Vallitalea guaymasensis: one gene and its partners. The protein of the gene in region 1 interacts with the protein of each later gene in a pairwise test. Links are inferred from orthologs where the notes say so. Each region holds a gene or a part of one and is shown in the gene's direction. Other genes may lie near its edges. The genes, in order: rlmB, tsaE and HYG85_RS00405.

Evidence for each region.
Region 2: the proteins of rlmB (region 1) and tsaE interact in binary tests that used the Escherichia coli proteins (3 or more experiments, as listed by UniProt). The link is inferred for Vallitalea guaymasensis from one-to-one orthologs.
Region 3: the proteins of rlmB (region 1) and HYG85_RS00405 interact in binary tests that used the Escherichia coli proteins (3 or more experiments, as listed by UniProt). The link is inferred for Vallitalea guaymasensis from one-to-one orthologs.

The regions. Positions count from the first base shown.
Region 1 is NZ_CP058561.1:261,160-268,031, reverse strand. What follows is about bases 2,502-5,352. They hold rlmB (23S rRNA (guanosine(2251)-2'-O)-methyltransferase RlmB), read left to right. Parts: upstream 2,502-3,480; coding sequence 3,481-4,224; downstream 4,225-5,352. Other genes in these bases: HYG85_RS01150 (discoidin domain-containing protein), read left to right, coding at 4,353-5,352; HYG85_RS01160 (putative polysaccharide biosynthesis protein), read left to right, coding at 2,502-3,464. Also shown: cysS (cysteine--tRNA ligase), read left to right, coding at 16-1,419; HYG85_RS01165 (Mini-ribonuclease 3), read left to right, coding at 1,450-1,863; more of HYG85_RS01160, read left to right, coding at 1,863-2,501; more of HYG85_RS01150, read left to right, coding at 5,353-6,872. UniProt on the Escherichia coli protein: Specifically methylates the ribose of guanosine 2251 in 23S rRNA.
Region 2 is NZ_CP058561.1:3,577,380-3,584,271, forward strand. What follows is about bases 10-2,880. They hold tsaE (tRNA (adenosine(37)-N6)-threonylcarbamoyltransferase complex ATPase subunit type 1 TsaE), read left to right. Parts: upstream 10-1,163; coding sequence 1,164-1,598; downstream 1,599-2,880. Other genes in these bases: HYG85_RS15310 (ECF transporter S component), read left to right, coding at 10-317; HYG85_RS15315 (YcxB family protein), read left to right, coding at 498-1,163; tsaB (tRNA (adenosine(37)-N6)-threonylcarbamoyltransferase complex dimerization subunit type 1 TsaB), read left to right, coding at 1,595-2,308; rimI (ribosomal protein S18-alanine N-acetyltransferase), read left to right, coding at 2,299-2,739; HYG85_RS15335 (class I SAM-dependent methyltransferase), read right to left, coding at 2,775-2,880. In the rest of the region: more of HYG85_RS15310, read left to right, coding at 1-9; more of HYG85_RS15335, read right to left, coding at 2,881-3,620; HYG85_RS15340 (ATP-binding protein), read left to right, coding at 3,872-6,220; tkt (transketolase), read left to right, coding at 6,577-6,892. UniProt on the Escherichia coli protein: Required for the formation of a threonylcarbamoyl group on adenosine at position 37 (t(6)A37) in tRNAs that read codons beginning with adenine.
Region 3 is NZ_CP058561.1:82,260-89,261, reverse strand. Bases 3,082-6,062 are described here. They hold HYG85_RS00405 (NAD(P)H-hydrate dehydratase), read left to right. Parts: upstream 3,082-3,790; coding sequence 3,791-5,335; downstream 5,336-6,062. Other genes in these bases: alr (alanine racemase), read left to right, coding at 5,626-6,062; acpS (holo-ACP synthase), read left to right, coding at 3,403-3,768; HYG85_RS00415 (coiled-coil domain-containing protein), read left to right, coding at 3,082-3,406. Also shown: HYG85_RS00430 (ABC-F family ATP-binding cassette domain-containing protein), read right to left, coding at 1-899; HYG85_RS00425 (helix-turn-helix domain-containing protein), read left to right, coding at 1,124-1,519; HYG85_RS00420 (redox-sensing transcriptional repressor Rex), read left to right, coding at 1,960-2,592; more of HYG85_RS00415, read left to right, coding at 2,792-3,081; more of alr, read left to right, coding at 6,063-6,789. UniProt on the Escherichia coli protein: Bifunctional enzyme that catalyzes the epimerization of the S- and R-forms of NAD(P)HX and the dehydration of the S-form of NAD(P)HX at the expense of ADP, which is converted to AMP.

The DNA.
Region 1 (6,872 bases):
AAGGGAAAGGATAAAATGAAATTATATAATACTTTAACTAACAAAAAAGAGACATTTGAATCAATCGAGAAAGGCAAGGTAAGAATGTATGTTTGTGGTCCAACAGTATATAACTATATTCATATAGGAAATGCTAGACCATTGATAGTGTTTGATACGGTCAGAAAATATTTTGAGTATAAAAATTATGATGTTATCTACGTTTCCAATTTTACTGATATAGATGATAAAATAATCAAGAAAGCCAATGAAGAAGGGGTAGATTATAGCGAGATATCAAGTAAGTATATGAAAGAATTCTTAATTGATTCTGAGGGATTGAATGTTAAACCAGCTACTATTTATCCAAAAGCAACTGAAGAAATAGATGACATGGTCAAGATGATTGAGCAGCTAATTGAAAAAGGTTATGCTTACGAGGTTAATGGCAGTGTCTATTTTGAAACAAAAAAATTCAAACCATATGGTAAGCTATCCAATAAGAATCAAGAGGACTTGGAAGCAGGAGCTAGGATTGCTGTTGATACAGAAAAGAGAAATCCAATGGACTTTGTTTTATGGAAGCCAAAGAAAGAAGGAGAGCCTGCATGGAAATCACCTTGGGGTGAAGGTAGACCTGGATGGCACATAGAGTGTTCAGTAATGGCTAAAAAATATCTTGGAGACAGTATAGATATTCATGCTGGTGGAGAAGACCTTGTTTTCCCACACCATGAAAATGAAATAGCACAAAGTGAAGCTGTTAATGATAAGCAATTCTCTAAATACTGGATGCACAACAGATTTGTCAATGTAGATAATAAGAAGATGTCAAAATCTCTAGGTAATTTCTTCACAGTTAGAGAAATAGTTGATGATTTTTCATATGATGTGGTAAGATTCTTTATGCTGAACGTCCATTATAGAAGTCCTATCAATTTCAGTAGGGATCTAATGCAAGCTGCAGCTAACGGACTTGAAAGAATTCAAACAAGTAGAGATAATCTAGAGCATTTATTAAAGAATGCCCAAGCAGACGATTATAATGAAAAAGAATTAATATTTAATGAACAAAAAGAATTGGAAAAATATAAAATAAAATTTGAAACTGCTATGGAGGATGACTTCAATACTGCAGATGCTATATCAGCTATATTCGAATTAGTCAAATTCGCTAATAAGAATACTGATTCAGATTCTTCTAGAAAATTTATTCAAGATATTATTATACTAATTGATGAACTATGTGGTATACTAGGAATAGTAAGTAAGAAAAAGGAAATTTTACTAGATGAGGAAATAAATGATCTAATTGAAAAGAGACAACAAGCACGTAAAGATAGAGATTTCGCATTAGCGGATAAAATAAGAGATGATTTAAAAGACAAAGGTATTATCCTTGAAGACACACGTGAAGGTGTACGTTGGCATAGAGGATAATAGGTTACTTATGAGAAAGGAATGGAATTGATGCAAGATTTTATTGACTACTTTAAAGATAGTCTTGATATAAAAGACGTAAATCCTAAGCAATATTCACCTTTAGTTCTTGCATATATTGGAGATAGTGTATATGATTTGATAATCAAATCAAAAGTTATAGCAGAGGGTAATTCACCTGTTAATAGACTCCATAAAAAAACAAGTAATTATGTAAAAGCGTCAGCTCAAGCAAAAATGTTTAGAGAAATCGAAGACATATTGACTGAGGAAGAATTTAACATATATAAAAGAGGAAGAAATGCTAAGTCGGGTACAGTACCCAAGAATGCTGATTTGATTGACTACAGAGTTGCAACTGGTTTTGAAGCATTGATTGGTTTTCTATATTTAGATAATAGATTCAAAAGAATCATTGAATTGATTGTTAGAGGAGTAAAATAATGACTACACAAACGAAAACATTTGTAAAAGGGGCAATGATTCTTTCACTTGCAGGTTTGATCGCAAAGATATTCAGTGCTCTATATAGAATTCCTTTAGCTTACTTGGTTGGAACAGAAGGGATTGGCTATTATACTACTGTGTATCCATTATATTCATTATTGGTTTCGGCATCTTTAGTAGGAATACCCAATGCCCTATCAAAACTTACGTCAGAGAAAATAGCTAAGGAAGATTATTATAATGCACATTATATTTACAAATATTCAATGATAATAATTAGCATATTCGGTGCATTTATATCATTGTTCATGGTACTTGGTGTAGATCAGATTATTAATATGGGCGATTGGCCAAGTGAATCTAGATACGTAATATTTGGACTAGCTGTATCGCCAATATTTATATCTATCACAGGAGCTTTCAAAGGATATTTTCAAGGTATGCAGATAATGGTACCTACTGCTATGACTCAGATAATAGAAAATATAACAAAAGTGGTATTAGGTATAGGTATTACTTATATGTTAATACAAATGAATCATAGTGTACCATATTCGGTTGGCGGAGCTGCACTTGGAACATCCCTTGGATTTTTAGTATCCACATTATTTATTATCTTGTATTATATTAGGAAAAGAAAAGATATAAATAAACAAGTGATGGCAACAGCAAGGAAGAAGCATATAAGATTTGGTGAAGTTGCCAAAAAGCTCATTGTGATTGCTATACCTATTACAATTGTTTCGGCTGCGTATTCTATAATGAATTTAATAGATTCAAGCACCATATATAAAAGGTTGGGTGCAATATTTATTGACAAGCAACAAGCTGTTGATATGTATGGACAGATGGGTAATGCTTTTACCATAGTCAATGTACCTTTGACAATAAGTTTAGCTCTAATGATTAGTATTGTTCCTGCTGTATCAGTTGCTGTAGCTAAGAATAATACTGCTGATTTAGTAGCTAAGATAAAATTGGCAATCAGATTTGCTCTTTTACTTGCTTTACCAGCAGCAGTGGGTCTTTTTTTACTAGCTGAACCCATTATGGAATTATTATATCCAACTTCTGCAGGATATGAATATCTTATGTTGTATGCTGTCTGCTTAATATTTATAATCTTAGGACAGGCATTAGCAGGTATACTACAAGGAATGGGTAAATATTTTTTCCCATTAGCATCCCTTGCAATAAGTGTAGTTATAAAAATTATTATAAACTATTCTCTAGTAGCAAGTGATCTACAATTAAAAGGAGCAATCATAGGCTCAATATGCTATTATGTGGTATATGTCATATTGAATTATTTGATGATAAAGAGAGAAACTAAACTTAAACTTAATGTTATCAAGATAGTTATTAAACCCATACTATCAGCAGGAATTATGGGATTAGGTGTTTATGTAATTTATCATGGTATGTATAAGCTCATTAACAGTAATACAATATCAACTCTTCTAGCAATTATATCTGGAATGATAATATATGTAATTATGCTTATATTGACTAGAACTTTGCAGGAAGAAGATTTTGCATTTATCCCTAACAATGAAAAAATAATACAAAAACTAAAAAGTATGAAACTTATTAAATGACAAGAGAGGAATAGTAATGGATAATACGGAATTGATTCTAGAAGGAAGAAATGCTGTAACAGAAGCATTAAAAGCTGATAGAAGTATAGATAAGATTTTTATTATAGATGGTAAGCATGATGGACCAATCAAAAAGATTGTCTCTGAGGCTAGAAAAAAGAACATAATCGTAAATTTTGTAAGTAAAGATAAATTAAATGATATTTCGGTAACTAAAAAGCACCAAGGAGTCATAGCTTATGCCGCAGCATATGATTATGTAGATGTAAAAGATATGATAAAATATGCTAACGACAAAGGTGAAGCACCTTTTATATTGATTCTTGATAGCATTGAAGATCCCCATAATCTAGGAGCTATACTAAGAACTGCTAATATTGCGGGAGTTCATGGGGTGATAATACCTAAGAGAAGAGCGGTAGGATTGACAGCTACTGTTGCTAAAACATCAGCTGGTGCTATTGAGCATACGAGGGTAGCTAGAGTAACCAATGTAGCTAGAACCATTGATGATCTAAAGAAAGAGGGTTTCTGGATAGCTTGTGCTGATATGGATGGAGAACTTATGTATAATGTTGATTTGAAGGGTTCTCTTGCCATAGTAATTGGTAACGAAGGCGAAGGAGTATCTAGGAATGTAAAAGAAAAATGTGATTTTATAGTTAAGGTACCAATGAAAGGTGAGATAACTTCTCTTAATGCTTCAGTGGCAGCAGGAATACTAACTTATGAAGCCCTAAGGCAAAGAGATTATAACTAGAATTGACTAAACTATAACCCCTGGGATACTATTACTAACTCTAATAATACTAACTTTCTAATTATTATAGACTAGAATTGACTAAGTGTATAACTAGATTCTATAAAAATAAGAGAGGAAGAATAGGTATGGATAAGTTGAAGAAGCTTTATAAACTTAATGGAGTAGTCTTAGTATCTATAATCTTTTTGACAGTTATTTTCATGTCAAATAACGCATTTGCAGTTGAGAACAATGATGTAGCTCAAGGTAAAACAGCTACAGCAGATAGCTGGCAGCCCATATCAGGAAGAACAGCAGACAAAGGCAATGACGGTGACGAGTCCACTCGCTGGAGTGCCAGTGATGGGAAATGGGGACACTGGTGGAAGGTAGACTTGGGTGCAAGTCATACCCTTGATGGATGCAGTGTCAAATGGGAATTCAATAAAGTCTATAAATACAAGATAGAAGTATCACCTGATGATATTAATTGGTTGATGGTAGCAGATGAAACCAACAATACTATTTCTAAGCAAATTCAAACTAATGATTTTAATATTGATAATATAAGATATGTACGAATAACTATTACTGAAACTGAAAATGGTTGTTGGGCAAGTTTTTATGACTTCAAGGTTTTTGGTACTAAAAAGTTCTCAGAGCCTATAGAACCAACACCATATTCTAATGTAAATTCTAATCGCTCTATTCTCAATTTCAATACAAATTGGTTATATTCCAATCAAGATAATGAAAACTATAAATCCATTACTTGCGATGAATTAAGATTTACCGATGTTTGTCTACCTCATTGTAATAAATTGCTTAATAAACACTTTGATCTAGACATATCACAGGTCCAATTTATTTCTTGGTACAGAAGACATTTTAATGTACCAGAAGAATATAGGGGACGAAGGGTTCTAATAGAATTCCAAGGAGTATCAACAGTAGCTGAAGTCTATGTTAACGGAAGCTTTGTGGGTGAACACAAAGGTGCTTATACTTCTTTTACATATGATATAACAGATTATATTGATTATGGTAATGTGGATAATGTAATTGCTGTAAGAGTAGATTCTACAGAGAGAAAGGATATACCACCAGAAGGACTTATTGATGTGGATTTTTTCTTGTTCGGTGGGATTTATCGTGATGTCAATATGATTATTACAGATCCAGTATATGTTGATTGGACATTTCTTCGAACAGTACCTTTAGAAGATGACAGTATTATGGTTGCAGCAACCACCAAGGTCAATAATAAAAGTATGGTTCCAAAACAATGTAAAGTCATTTCCGATATAGTAGATGCAGATAATAATATAGTAGCTATAGGGGAAAGCAGTCACACAATAGAGGCTGGTTCAACCCATGAATTCAATAATTTTACTACAAGAATCCTAGAACCTGATTTATGGCATCCTGATGACCCTAATCTATATAAGGTATATACTAGGGTTTTGATTAATGATACGGATTATGTAGATAAATATATAACTGATACAGGACTTAGGTGGATAAATTTCAACAAGAATGATGGAAAGTTTTATATTAATGGAGAATATATGAAACTAAGAGGTACTAATAGACACGAGACTTTTCCATATATAGGAAGAGCTGCAGCTAATAGACTTCAAGCTAGAGATGCGGATATCATAAAATATGAAATGGGATGTAATATCGTTAGATGTTCTCATTATCCACAGGACCCTGAATTTTTGGAAAGATGTGATGAAATAGGTCTATTAGTTTTGGAGGAGACTCCAGGCTGGTTCAATATAGGATTATCCAGTTGGAAAGATATTGTTCTTGACAATATTGAAGAGATGATAATAAGGGATAGAAATCATCCAAGTATTATTGCTTGGGCAGTGAGGATTAATGAATCTATTGATGACAATAGTTTTTACAAGAATACTAATGCAAAAGCTCGATCACTAGATCCTACAAGACCAACAACTGGCTCTCGATTCGTTGCTAATTATCTTAGTGCTTTTTATGAAGATTTATTTGGGTATAATGATTTTACAGAAGGGATAAAAGAACCTAGAGTATTACCTTGGCTGGTTACCGAATATGAAGGACACAAGTTTCCAGTTAAGTCTTTTGATAACGAAGACAGATTGTTAGAGAATCTATTAAGACATGCTAAGGTACAGAATGAAGCTCAAATTAGAGAAAATGTATCAGGTGCTTTGGGATGGTGTGCATTTGATTATAATACACCTCTTGCAGATTCCTATAGCAATAATAATATTAGATATCATGGTGCCTTTGACATGTTTAGGATGCCTAAGCATGTAGCCTATTTTTATCTATCTCAGCAGAGTAGAGAACATTATGGTCCTGTAGTATATATAGCTAACTATTGGAAAGAAAATTCACCATCAACAGTAACTGTAGCCAGTAATTGTGATAAAGTAGAATTGTTTGTCAATGGTATTTCCCAGGGAATTAAGCAACCAAATCTATATACCAGCTTGAACCATCCCCTTTTTGAATTTAAGGATATAGACTACGTTGGAGGTGAAATAAGAGCAGAGGGACGAATCAATGGAGAAGTAGTTGCTAGTCATGTTAGACATACTCCAGGTCAACCTGTAAAATTATTATTGAAGGCTGATGATTATACCTTGACAGCAGATGGCAGTGATATGACAAGG
Region 2 (6,892 bases), 3.3 Mb from region 1 along the record:
GTGGAATAGGTGAATTGGCTAATTTATTAGTTGGAATAGCTTATGTATTACCATTCTGTCTTATATTCAGACGAAATAATTTAAAAAGATTTATAGGTGGTAGCGTAGCTGCAATCCTCATTATGACAGTTACAGCAGGACTTGTTAATTATTTTATTAATATTCCAGTATATCTAGGCAGTACACCACATGCTGAGAAAATGAATATGATATATTCTTTCTATATTCCTTTTAACCTTGTAAAAGGAGTTATAGTAACCATAGTTAGTTATGCAGCGATTAAGGCATTTAGACAAGTAATAAATAAGCTACAATAATAGAATAAGGATTTATAGAGACCTAGATTATATCTAGGTTTTTTTGTTAATAAATATTAATGAAGGATAATTTTTTACAACAATAAAATAAAAAAGTGAGACTAGTTTTGTACTAGCTAAATTCTTGTAAAAGTGCTATAATACCTATCAAAAGATATTGTTAAATAATTGGAGGTTAATATGGCAACGAAAAAAAAGAATAAAAATAAGAATAATAATAACAATAATACTAAAAATGACAAAAATATAAATAACAACACCAAGAAAAATAATAATGATAAAACTAATATAAAAAATAATAAAGACATCAAAAAGAATACTGAGATAGAATTAAGTATAAAAATAGGGGACAAAGATATGTTCTACTTTATGCTGGGACATGTTTATTCAAAATTAAGCAGTAAAATAACCTTATTATTTAGCGTAGTATGTCTTATACTATTTCCTATATCCTTTTTATGGAAAGATACTTTTATGACTCTTGTGTTATTGTTCGGAGCATTGACTTATCTTGTTATTTCTCCATTAATGTTATATCTACAATCAAAAAAACAAGTTGCAACTAACCCTGTATTCAAAGAACCTATTCTATACAAAATCAACGATGAAGGATTTTATGTATCACAAGCTGGTGAGTGGATAGAATTTCTTTGGGAGAATTTATACAAAGTGGTTCAAAGAAAGTATAATATACTATTTTACATAAGTAAGGATCAAGCGTTCATTATTCCAGTCAGACTAATAGAAGATGGAAAAAATATAGTTAAAATAAAACAAATGGTATCCAATAAAATGGATACATCCAGATATAAATTTACACAAGAAAAGAATGAAGGGAAGATTTGATTGATATATAAATCATTTTCAGCAGAGGAAACTAAAAAAATCGGTAAGGAACTTGGACAGGATGCAAAAAAAGGTCAGATATATTGTCTTATGGGTGATTTGGGAGTAGGAAAAACAGTGTTTACTAAAGGGTTTGCAGAAGGACTTGGAATTGACGAACATATTACTAGTCCAACATTTACTATAGTGAACGAATATCATACTGACAAATTGAATTTTAATCATTTTGATGTCTATAGAATAGATGATCCTGATGAAATGTATGAAATAGGTTATGAAGAATATTTTTATAATGATGGAGTATGCTTGATAGAATGGGCAAATTTAATAGAAGAAATAATACCAGAAGAAGCAATATGGATTAATATAGAGAAAGATTTGGACAAAGGTTTGGATTACAGACAAATAACCATTGCTGGAGGAATAAACAGATGAAAGTTTTAGCCATAGAAAGTTCTGCTGTAGCTGCATCTATTGCTGTTGCAGAAGATGACAAGTTACTATGCGAATATACAACGAATTATAAGAAAACACATTCACAGACTTTAATGCCAATGATAGAAGAAGTAACCAATATGATTAATCTCGATCTTAGTGAATTAGATATAATAGCAGTTTCAAAAGGACCAGGCTCCTTTACAGGATTAAGAATTGGTGTTGCGACGGCTAAGGGGCTGGCTCATACCTTGGAAATTCCTATAGTTGGAGTACCAACTCTGGACGCTTTGGCTTACAATATTGCATGTACAGATAAAATAATATGTCCATTAATGGATGCCAGAAGAAGTCAGGTATATACTGGATTATATTCATATGATGATAATATTTTTAATACTGTTTTACCTAGTACAGTTGTTCCGGTAGAAGATATATTTGAAGAGATTAAAAAATTGAATAGAGAAGTTGTTTTCTTGGGAGATGGTGTAGTTCCTAATATTGATAGAATAAAAAATAATTTCACTGATAACGAATATGTATTAGCCCCTTTAAATAATAATATACAAAGAGCATCCTCAGTAGCTGCTTTGGGCATATTAAATGCATTAAAGGGAGAGACGGAAAGTTATATGAACTTCAAACCTATCTATCTAAGAAAGTCCCAGGCAGAAAGGGAATTTGAAAGGAAACATAATACATGTATCTAGCACGTAGAATGAAGCTTAAGGATATAGAGGAAGTACATTCTATAGAAGAAAGTACTTTTCCTGATCCTTGGTCACAAGATGCATTTACTAAGGAATTAATGAGTAATACACATTCAATATATATGGTAATAGAAGAAGACGGTACTATAATAGCATATGCAGGATTATGGAATATTGTAGGAGAAGGTCATATTACCAATATAGCAGTTAAAAAAGAAAGAAGAGGAGCTGGATTTGGTAGAAAAATAACAGAGGCTCTTATATATGAAGGAAAAAAGCAAGGCATCACATCTTTTACTCTTGAAGTTAGAGTAAGCAACCATAATGCAATTAAACTATACGAAAAGCTGGGATTTGAAATAGCTGGAGTAAGAAAGAATTTTTATGATAAACCAAAAGAAGATGCATATATAATGTGGAAAAATATGTGAATAGTCCAAGATTAAGTTGGGCTATTCACATATTTTTACTTTTTACCAATAAATACAATCATTTTAGTAAAATATTCTTTTAGAAAAGGTATTTTTGATACAGGTGCTAATAGTTTTTTCAAAGGAATTGATTCATAGTACATTTTGTTGAAATCAGATTGCTTAATAACCTTTTCAAATCTTTTGATGGTCATTTTATTTATATACGAAAAATATTCATTTCCATTTTCATCAGTACTAATTCTTAAATCAATTCGGTTTTTACCATCAGGTAGTGATTCTACAGAACTTTTATAATTTTGTATTAGTGATTTTTCAGAGAAAAACAAGTGAACCCATGGGATACCTATTGTGTCTGATAAATGAGCTCCAAAGGGGTGATTGTATGGAGGAAAATTGATATATATAATACCATCTTTTTTTAATATTCTATAACATTCGTTTAGCACCTTTTTAGGATCTTTTAAATGTTCCATAGCATCATTTAAAATTATTGTATCAAAATAATTATTATCAAAGGGCATATTAGTAGCACTACCTAAAACGAATTCAAATTTATCTTGTAAATCTAATTTTTCAGCTAATGAATCAGCTTGTTCTTTATAACTTGATATTTGATCTATACCATAAACTATACTAGCTCCTTGTTTGCTGTAATAAAGTGATTTACCAGCAGCTCCACATCCTACATCAAGTACTTTTTTATTAGTAAACATTTCTTTTGAATCAACATAAGGCGAATAATACTTAATAGATTCAAAACCTTTTTCAAATTGCCATTGAGCATAAGTTTTTTCGCCTTGGTTTTGTAGATTGAAAGGATGTACAGGTAAAGGAAATAAGTTATTTAGTTTTTTAAATGTATATTGACTTAAGTTCATATGAACCTCCTATTAATAATTTCTAGAGCTTATAAGGTATAAATAATTATTATACAGTTTTGTTTCAGAATTATAGAAATAATATTTCTGGATTGTAAATACATATATCATTGAAATATAACTTTTATTTTGTTACCTGCTTTTAAAAAAGGTGGGAAAGTTATATTTATTATTAACAAGACACCTTATAAATGTATAAGATAAAGTATATGAAACTTTAAAGGGCAAAGGGTATAGGGAGGAGCTGCTTAATGAAAGAATGTTATGAACTTTCCCATGAAGATTTAGATTTGAAGTCAGTTGTTCTAGAGCAATCTGATAATGACGAAGATGAAGAAGATATATTTGTTGGGAATGGCAGAGTAAGCGAGATACTAGATTTTGGTCTTAAGCTAAATGGATCTGGATATAATATATACTTATCAGCTGAAGAAGGATTAAACACCGTAGAATTTCTAAAAAAATTTCTGAAAGAAAAAAGTAAGAAGAACAATCCTCCTGATGATTGGTGTTATGTTTATAATTTTAAAAATGAGGATAAACCAAGAGCGTTACGGCTTAAATGTGGAAAAGGTAAAAAATTTAAAAAAACTATTGAAAACTGTGTAAAAGATGTAATATTACAATCAAATATAAAACTGAACAGTGCCGAATTCAAGAAAGTTGAGACTTGTTTAAAGGATGAATTTTTATCCAAAGGTGAAACAAAACTAGAAGAATTAAAAGACGATGCCAGAAAATTTGGGTTTTCGACTAATATAACAGATAAAGGCATATTTTTTATTCCTATCGTAGATGGGAAAAAAATAAGTGAAGAAAAATATGATGACCTAACAGTGGAAGAACAAGAAATAATATTAGAGAATCTCAACATCATGGAAAATAAATCAGAAGATATAATGAAACAAGTAAAAAGGCTGAAAAAGATATCAGAAGCTAAAGTTAATAAACTTCAAAACAAAATCTTAAAAATTATAATTGATGATATATTCAAGAAAACAGAGACTGAATTTGAATGTAATAAAAAAGTAATAGGCTATATAAAGGAATTAAAGGATCATTTATTCAAGAATATAAGGAACATATTATCTGAGACAGATAGCCATGAGACTTTGAACTCTTTACTGAATGATGATGAAGATGATAATCTAGAAAAATATAGAGTTAATCTCTTTATTGATAATTCCAACGTAAAGACATCACCAATTATATATTGTGATAATCCATCTTACTATGAAATGTTTGGTAAAATTGAATATGAAAACGAATTGGGAGTTTATACAACTAACTATACCATGATCAAAAAAGGTATACTTCATAATGCTAATAGTGGATACTTGATCATTAATGCAGAAAATATACTTAACACTGCATTGACCTGGGGAACACTTAAAAAGGTTTTGATAAATAAAAAATTAATCTTTGAGAACATTCGAGAACAATTAGGTACACTTCCAATAAAAACCATTAAACCAGAACCAATCCCTATGGACTTAAAGGTTATATTAATTGGAAATGAACATATATATAGATTGTTGTATGCATATGATAGTGAATTCAAAGAATTATTCAAATTACATGTTCAACTTAATACTGAAGTGGAAAAAAATAAAAAGATAATAAGAAAATATTATCATTATTTTGATGATGTCTGTAATAAAAAGAAATTCAAGATGCTTACAAAAGACGGAAAGAATGAACTCTTGAAATATGCTTCATATGTAGCAGAAGATAGAAATAAGCTTACTACAAAATTCTCTGTTTTAATGGATTTAATAGAAGAAGCTGATTTGTGTGCTGCTCATTCACAGATGAATGTAATTAATTCTAGCATAATAAAGAAAGCTGTAAAAAAGAAAAATAATAGATCTGCCTTATTAAAAGAAAATATAAAAGACTTGTATGACAAGGATAAAATAATAATTGACTATAGTAAAAAGAAAGTCGGACAGATAAATGGTGTTGCATTAAGCGATTATAGTGAAAATACCATTGCAAGGATAATAAGGATTACTGCTGTAACATATATGGGTAAATTGGGAGTAATTAATATTGAAAAAGAAAATCAGCTTAGTGGAAATGTTTTTGACAAAAGTATTGGTATTTTATCAGGTTATATTGGAAACAAATATTCACAAGAATACCCGTTAATGTTAAATTGTCAGCTTTGTTTTGAGCAGGTATATAATATTATTGATGGTGATAGTGCTTCATGTGCGGAATTATATGCTATTCTATCTAGTTTGTCAGAAATACCTTTTGACCAAAGTATAGTCGTAACAGGCTCTGTGGATCAATTTGGTAATGTTCAGCCTGTAGGAGGCGTTACACATAAAATTAGAGGATGCTACGAGTTATATAAAACAAAGGGTCTGACTGGAAATCAAGGTATCATCGTACCAAAACAGAATGTTGATGAAATAATATTGGATGATGATATATTGGATGATATCAAAGAAGGTAAATTCCATATATATGCCATAGATAACATAGAACAAGGTATAGAAATATTTACTGATGTAAGTATGAACGAGATAGATAAAGCTATAGAAAATAAGTTGAAGTCCTATTATGAAAAACTTGAATTAAAAAAAACTTGAATTTGTTGAGTTATAAAATTAAAGGCATATTGTAATAATAAAAGAATAAACCATTATAGTATTATAAAGGATAGATAAGACTATCCTTTTATAATGCATTTATTTTTTTTGGACATTAGGACTTGCTATTATTCAAAAATATGATAAAATGCATATGTAAAGAGTAAAGTCTTCCAACAACGAATAATTATTAGTTCTATGAACAAATTAAATATATATTACTAGCAACTCTTGAAAGTGACATCAAAATAAAAATTAATTTATGTAATTTAATAATTAAAGGTAACTATTAATGCTAGTTGCTTATAATTAATAAGCAATCTAAGTATTACTATTATAAGGAGGAAGAATACGAGATGAGAAACATTGAGACAACAACGATTAATACTATTAGAATTCTATCTGCTGAGGGTATTCAAAAAGCAAAATCAGGACACCCAGGATTACCTATGGGAGCAGCCCCTATGGCTTATGAATTATGGGCTAATCATATGAAACATAACCCAAGTGATCCAAATTGGATAAATAGGGATAGATTTATTTTATCAGCTGGACATGGTTCCATGTTATTATACTCATTATTACATTTATTTGGATATGGACTTACAATCGAAGATCTACAAGAATTTAGACAATGGGGTAGTAAAACACCTGGACACCCTGAATTTGGAC
Region 3 (7,002 bases), 180 kb from region 1 along the record:
TGCAGTTGTTTCTCACGGCTCTGGGCTCTTTTTATAAGTTTATCTCTACCGTGGGATCTAAGTTCACGAATTACTTCTTCCTGCCTTTTTATCTCTTTTTGTTGTTCTACATAATGTTTGATTTCAATATCCTGATTCATGGCTTTGTGCTTTATATAAAAGCTGTAATTACCGTTGTATATATGTGATTGGGTGTTTTCTATCTCTATAACCTTATTTACTATTTTATCAAGGAAATAACGGTCATGTGAGATGATTATAACAGTACCTTGATAATTGCATAAGAAACCCTCCAACCATTCACATGCTTTGATATCCAGATGGTTGGTTGGCTCGTCCAATAGTAATATATCAGGTTTTTCTAGAAGTATTTTTGCTAGGGCTACCCTTGTTTTTTGTCCTCCTGATAAGGTGGATATATTAGCGGTGAAATCTTCTTCATTGAATCCTAGACCTTTTAACACACCTTTAATATTACTTTTATAGCTATACCCATTATTAAGTTCAAAAGTATGCTGTAGATTTGAGTAGGATTTCATAAGTGAATCAAGGGCTTCGCTATCATTATCTAGTTTAGACATTTTTACTTCGTATTCTCTTAAAGTATTTTCCATTTGAATTATTTCTTTGCATGTTAACAGCATTTCATCATAAATAGTTTTTTCGGATGATAGAGTACTATTTTGGGATAGGTAACCAAGTTTTGTTAAACTATTAATTATAACTTGTCCTGAATCTGCTTCTAATTCATTGGTAATGATCTTGAACAGCGTTGATTTACCGGCTCCATTAATACCTACTATAGCTGCTTTATCTCCTTTTTCCAGCCAGAAGTTTACATTGTCCAGTACTGTATGTGTTACAAATGCTTTGCATATATTTTTACATGATAAAATCATAGTTGCCTCCTATAAATATTAAAATTACCATACTATGATACCATTAATCACTGGTTTTGAAAAGTTTAAGGGTTTAAAATTAGAGGTTTTTGGTAAATATATAAATATCTATTGTGATAGTTCTTTGCCTAACGAGAAGTAACATATTTTGTTCATACATAAGAATAAATTTCTTTGGGACAACATATATATGATAAAAGAACTTTTCTAAAGGGGATGATGACTTGAGTCGTAATGCAGGTTATATGAAAAAATTGAGAAAAGCTCGTGTGGAGAGAAAACAATGTATAAGGTGTGGTAAACCTCTATCACAAGAATCACTTATTAGAGGTGTCAAGCAATGTGAAAAATGCCTTGATTATCAACGTAAAAGAAAATTGGGACAAATAAGTTCTAAGGTCAATACTACTTATTTTTACAATAGACAATACAAAAAAGATGAGATAAAGAGAAAAGAACTAGGAAATTATATGGTTGAGAATAAAATAACTATCAAGGATCTGGCGAAAGAATCCAACTTATCTCAAAGAACCATACAAAGAATATTATACACTGATGCAAACTATACAAAAAAAACTAAAGATGCTATTAATAAATATTTGGGAAAAGAACTTTTATAGGTAATAATATTAAGTTGATAATAATATTGAGTTAAGTAAATTAAAGAATATATAATTGAACTTAACAATTAAAAAGGGTATAGAATTAATTTTTTATATCCATTTTATATGTTAGAAGTAAACATACAGGGTTTATGAAACCTAAATATGTATAAAATTTAGGATATTAAAATTTTTTATAAGTATAATTTTCTAGAAAAAGCTGTAAAATATCAGGGTTTTATGGTATAATTTATAAAATATAGATTGTATACAATAAACAATTGATTGTTTTTAACTATATTTACTAAATATAGGATTTGTGTTAATGATTTATACTGTGATAATACATAAACGATAAGGGTTTATCAGCATTTGATTATTTGACATAGATTTAACAACCATATATAATTATTTGTATAAAAGTTCCAAAATAGTATCAAGGATTGGGGATTGATTATATGATACAAAAGAAAATATCAACAGCGGTAATTAAAAGATTACCAAAATACTACAGATACTTAGGAGACTTATTGGAAAACGATGTTGTAAGGATTTCCTCTAAAGAATTGAGTAACAGAATGGGTGTAACAGCTTCTCAAATAAGACAAGATTTAAATAATTTTGGCGGTTTTGGTCAACAAGGTTACGGCTATAATGTTGAATATTTATATAACGCTATAGGCAAGATACTTGGTCTTGAAAATAAATATAATACAATTATTGTTGGAGCAGGAAACTTGGGTCAAGCACTTGCTAATTATACTAATTTTGATAAAAGAGGTTTTGAAGTTAAAGGATTATTTGATGTTAACCCGAGACTTATAGGTATAACTGTAAGAGGTATTGAGATTAAGGATTTAGATGAAATGGGAAGTTTCATAAAAGAAAATAGTATTGACTTGGCAATTCTAACATTACCTAAGCAAAAAGCACCAAAAGTTGCTAATGACTTAGTTAGTTATGGTATAAAAGGAATATGGAATTTTGCCCCTATAGACCTGAAATTATCCAATAAAAATGTTATAGTCGAAAATGTACATTTGTTGGATAGTCTAATGACTCTATCATATAATATCAAAGAGAGAATATAAATAAGCGTCTGTAATTTATGTTTTTAAGAATGAATAACTATTCTTAGAAGTATTAGGTACTCATATATATGGGTACCTTTTAATTATATTGTGCTATAGAATATAATAATTTGTTACGATATAATTAATATAGAAAATTTTTATTATATTACTAAGTAGGTATAAATTAAGTATATATAAATAATGAGGACGTGAAAGCATGTTTTTTTCAAAACAAAAGATAGAGAAACCAATTAATATAGAAAAAAAGGTACATATATTGACATTGGATAATAGATGGCATGAACTATTCAAAAATAATAAAAAACCAAAAAAAATAGTGGAACTTGAAAAAAGACTTAATAAGCTTCTTGGTGAACAAGGACAACTTACTAATGATTTGAAAGAATATACTTTGCTTAAAAAGAAAATGATGGTTGATATAATGGATAACATGAAAGAAGCCATTGAAGATGAAGATGATGAAGCCATTGGAGAAATGGAAAAAAGCAAGAAATATATCAATGACATAAAGGTCAAGATAGATAAGATGGAATCAAGAATGGAAAATATGCCAAAAGAAATTCAAACGACCAACAAAGAATTATTAGAATATACAATGCAAGATTGTTATATGAGAATGTTTGATACCAAGAATGAATTAGATGAATTAAATGAATGGATTGAAAAAGTTAGGGCAGAATTAAAAGAAAAAGCTGTGAGACAGACGGAAGCGAAAGAAGAATATGATAAGATGTATTCTTATATGCATGATCTGGTAGGATATGAAGTCATTGAATTATATGATAAAAAATATCTGGGAGGAAGTAAATGATAAAAGGAATAGGTAATGATATCATTGAAATCAGTAGAATAGAAAAGGTTATTCTAAATAAAAGATTCCTAGAAAAATATTTTACACCCAACGAAAATAAATTATTTGAAACTAAAAATTATAGAGGTGAAACAATAGCTGGTAATTTTGCTGTCAAAGAAGCAGTCTCCAAGGTTCTTGGAACAGGGTTTGTAAATTTTACTCCTATTGATGTTGAGGTTTTACGTGATGATAAAGGCAAGCCCTATGTAGTTTTATATAATGGTGCTAAGGATTTGGCGAGACAACTTGATATTTCTACGATACATGTATCAATATCACATTCCAGGGATAATGTGACAGCTATTGCAGTAGGGGAGTAATTAGTTAAAAGGAGAGATTCAGTTGAAGGTTGTCAAAAGTTATGAAATGAAGGAAATTGATAGGTATACTATTGAAGAGATAGGTATACCAGGTATTGTTTTGATGGAGAATGCAGCCATGTCTGTAGTGAGTGAAACTATACAGTTGCTGAAAGAGAGCAATAAAGTTGTTATTTGCTGCGGTACAGGTAATAATGGTGGGGACGGATTTGCAATAGGTAGAATACTTAGCTGTAATAACATAAAGGTCTCTATAATCATAATAGGTGATTCTGGCAAGATAAAAGGTGATGCTAAAATAAATTATGATATAGCTAGACAATTAAATATTGATATACATGAATTCAATGATGAAAGACAGATGGATGAGTTGAAAAATATAGTTAGTGATTGCGATGTAATCTATGATGCTATTTTTGGAACTGGTCTATGTAGAGAGGTAACAGGAAAATACTTGGAAGCTATTAAGATCATAAATAGAGCTAATGCTTATAGAATAGCTATTGATATACCTTCTGGAGTTAATGCTGATGATGGTCAGATTCTGGGGAATTCAGTGTGTGCTGATAAGACAGTTACATTCTGTCTGCCTAAGGTGGGCTTGCTTTTATATCCTGGAGCTAACTATGTTGGCGATCTGGTTGTTGCAGATATAGGTATACCTAATATATCTATAGATAGAATTAATTCTCATACCACAATAATGGATGATAATCTAGCAAGATATTTTATGCCTAACAGAGTGAAGATGTCTCATAAGGGTTCTTATGGAAAAGTCTTAGTTATTGCAGGTACCAGTAAAATGACAGGAGCAGCCGTTTTGACTTCTTTATCGGCTTATCGTACAGGAGCAGGATTAGTCAAGACATTTATCGAAGAGTCTGTGTCCAGTGTGGTTACGACAAAAGTGCCAGAAGCAGTTGTAGAGACTTATAGCAGGGCTAACAATAATATATCCAATGAAGATAAAGAAAAACTATTAGAAATGCTTGGGTGGGCTGATACCATTGCTATAGGACCAGGACTTGGGAATGACAATATCACAAGAAAGATACTTGAAATTGTAATTAGTAATTTCAATAAGACAGTAGTTGTTGATGCTGACGGAATTAACGCATTATCAAAAGATAAAGAGATATTGAATAATCGAAAATGTGAGATAATAGTTACACCACATCTAGGTGAGATGTCAAGGCTTACGGATTATGATATTGGAGAGATTACAAATAATACAATAAAAGTAGCGGTAGAACTTAGTAGGACCTATAAGATTACATGTGTCCTGAAAAGTGCTAGAACCATAATTTCTTCTCCTAATGGGATGGTTAATATTAATATATATGGTAATTCAGGAATGGCGACAGCTGGTTCAGGTGATGTTCTAACAGGTATTATAGTATCATTGTTAGGGCAAGGATTAAATGCTTCAGATGCAGCAATATTAGGTGTCTATATCCATAGTAAAGCTGGTGATAAGGCAAAAGATGATAAAGGAGAGCATGGACTTATCGCTAATGATATAATATGTAATATACCTTATGTAATTAAATCAAGTCTTAATGAATAATAATATAATATATAAGTTTTATAATAAGTTAGGAAAGTTATTATACTATCCTAACTATATTTTTATAATCAATAACTGTAAAATATTTATTTGTAAACCCATAAAGGTATACTATTATAAGTTTATGGTCTATAATACTATCTAAGTTTAATTAATAAAGCTAAGGACAACATTACTGGCGTTAAATAACAATAAGTAGTATAATATTAGTGTTTTAATGTATTGAACTTATAGAAATAGGATTGATGTTTAAGTTCAATATATATAATGTTTAACATATGGAGGAAAGTGTGAAAATGTACGAAAGAGTATATGCCCGTATAGACTTGGATGCAATAATACATAATATAACTAATTTCAAAAATAGAATATCATCACAGAGTACATTAATGCCTGTTGTAAAGGCAGATGGTTATGGTCATGGTGCGGTTCCTATATCAAAAGAATTAATTAATTGTGGAATTGACAGATTTGCTGTTGCCACTATAGAAGAAGGTATCAGTCTAAGGAAAAATGGCATTGATAAAAAAATACTGATTCTAGGATATACGCCAGTTGATATAGCTGATAAACTGGTTGAATACGATTTGATTCAGACTGTATATAATTATACAGCAGCCAAAAATATATCAGATACAGCTTGTAAATCTGGTAAAATAGGTAAGATACATATAAAATTGGATACTGGAATGGGTAGAATAGGTTTTGTACCTAATGATGAATCTGTTAGTATAATTAAAGATATATATAATTTGCCTAATATTGAAATAGAAGGTATCTATACTCATTTATCTAAAGCAGATGAATTGGATAAGACTTTTACCAATAATCAATTAAAGATGTATAATGATTTTATTGGAAAATTAGAGAGCAATGGTATTTGTATACCCATCAAACATGTAGCTAATAGTGCAGGAATAATTGACTTGGATAGTACTCATTTGGATTTGGTGAGACTTGGGATATCATTATATGGATTATATCCATCGGATGAGGTGATTAAGGATAATGTGAAATTACAGCCCGTTTTATCACTAATCAGTCATATTATACATATAAAAGAAGTTGAGGAAGGTACTCCAATAGGTTATGGAGGAACATATATCACAAAGAGGAAATCAAAAATAGCAACTATTCCAGTTGGCTATGGAGATGGATATGATAGGCTGTTATCCTCAAAAGGTAGAGTATTGATAGGTGGGCAATTTGCCAATATATTGGGTAGAATATGTATGGATCAATTTATGGTTGATATTACAGATATACCTGATGTGAAAGATTTTGATGAAGTGGTTTTAATCGGTAAGCAGGGGCATAATGAAATTACTGCAGATGATATTGCTAAGATAAAAGGTACAATAAATTATGAAGTTGTATGTCAGTTAGGTAAAAGAATACCAAGAGTGTATTATAAAAATAATAAATATTTGTCTTCTATTGATTATTTTGATTAAATACTTCGCTTTTAATTATATTCCATTAAATAACAGTAAAATTTTCTTATTAATGTATATTAATAAAAATATTGGTGATAATGGTAATATAAGAAAATAGGAGTTGAACTTTTACATAAAGTACGATCTATATAATTGTGAAATATATATTAAGAACGTATCCTGAACTGCAAAAATACACATAAAGATAAATTATTATAAAGATGTGTTGTT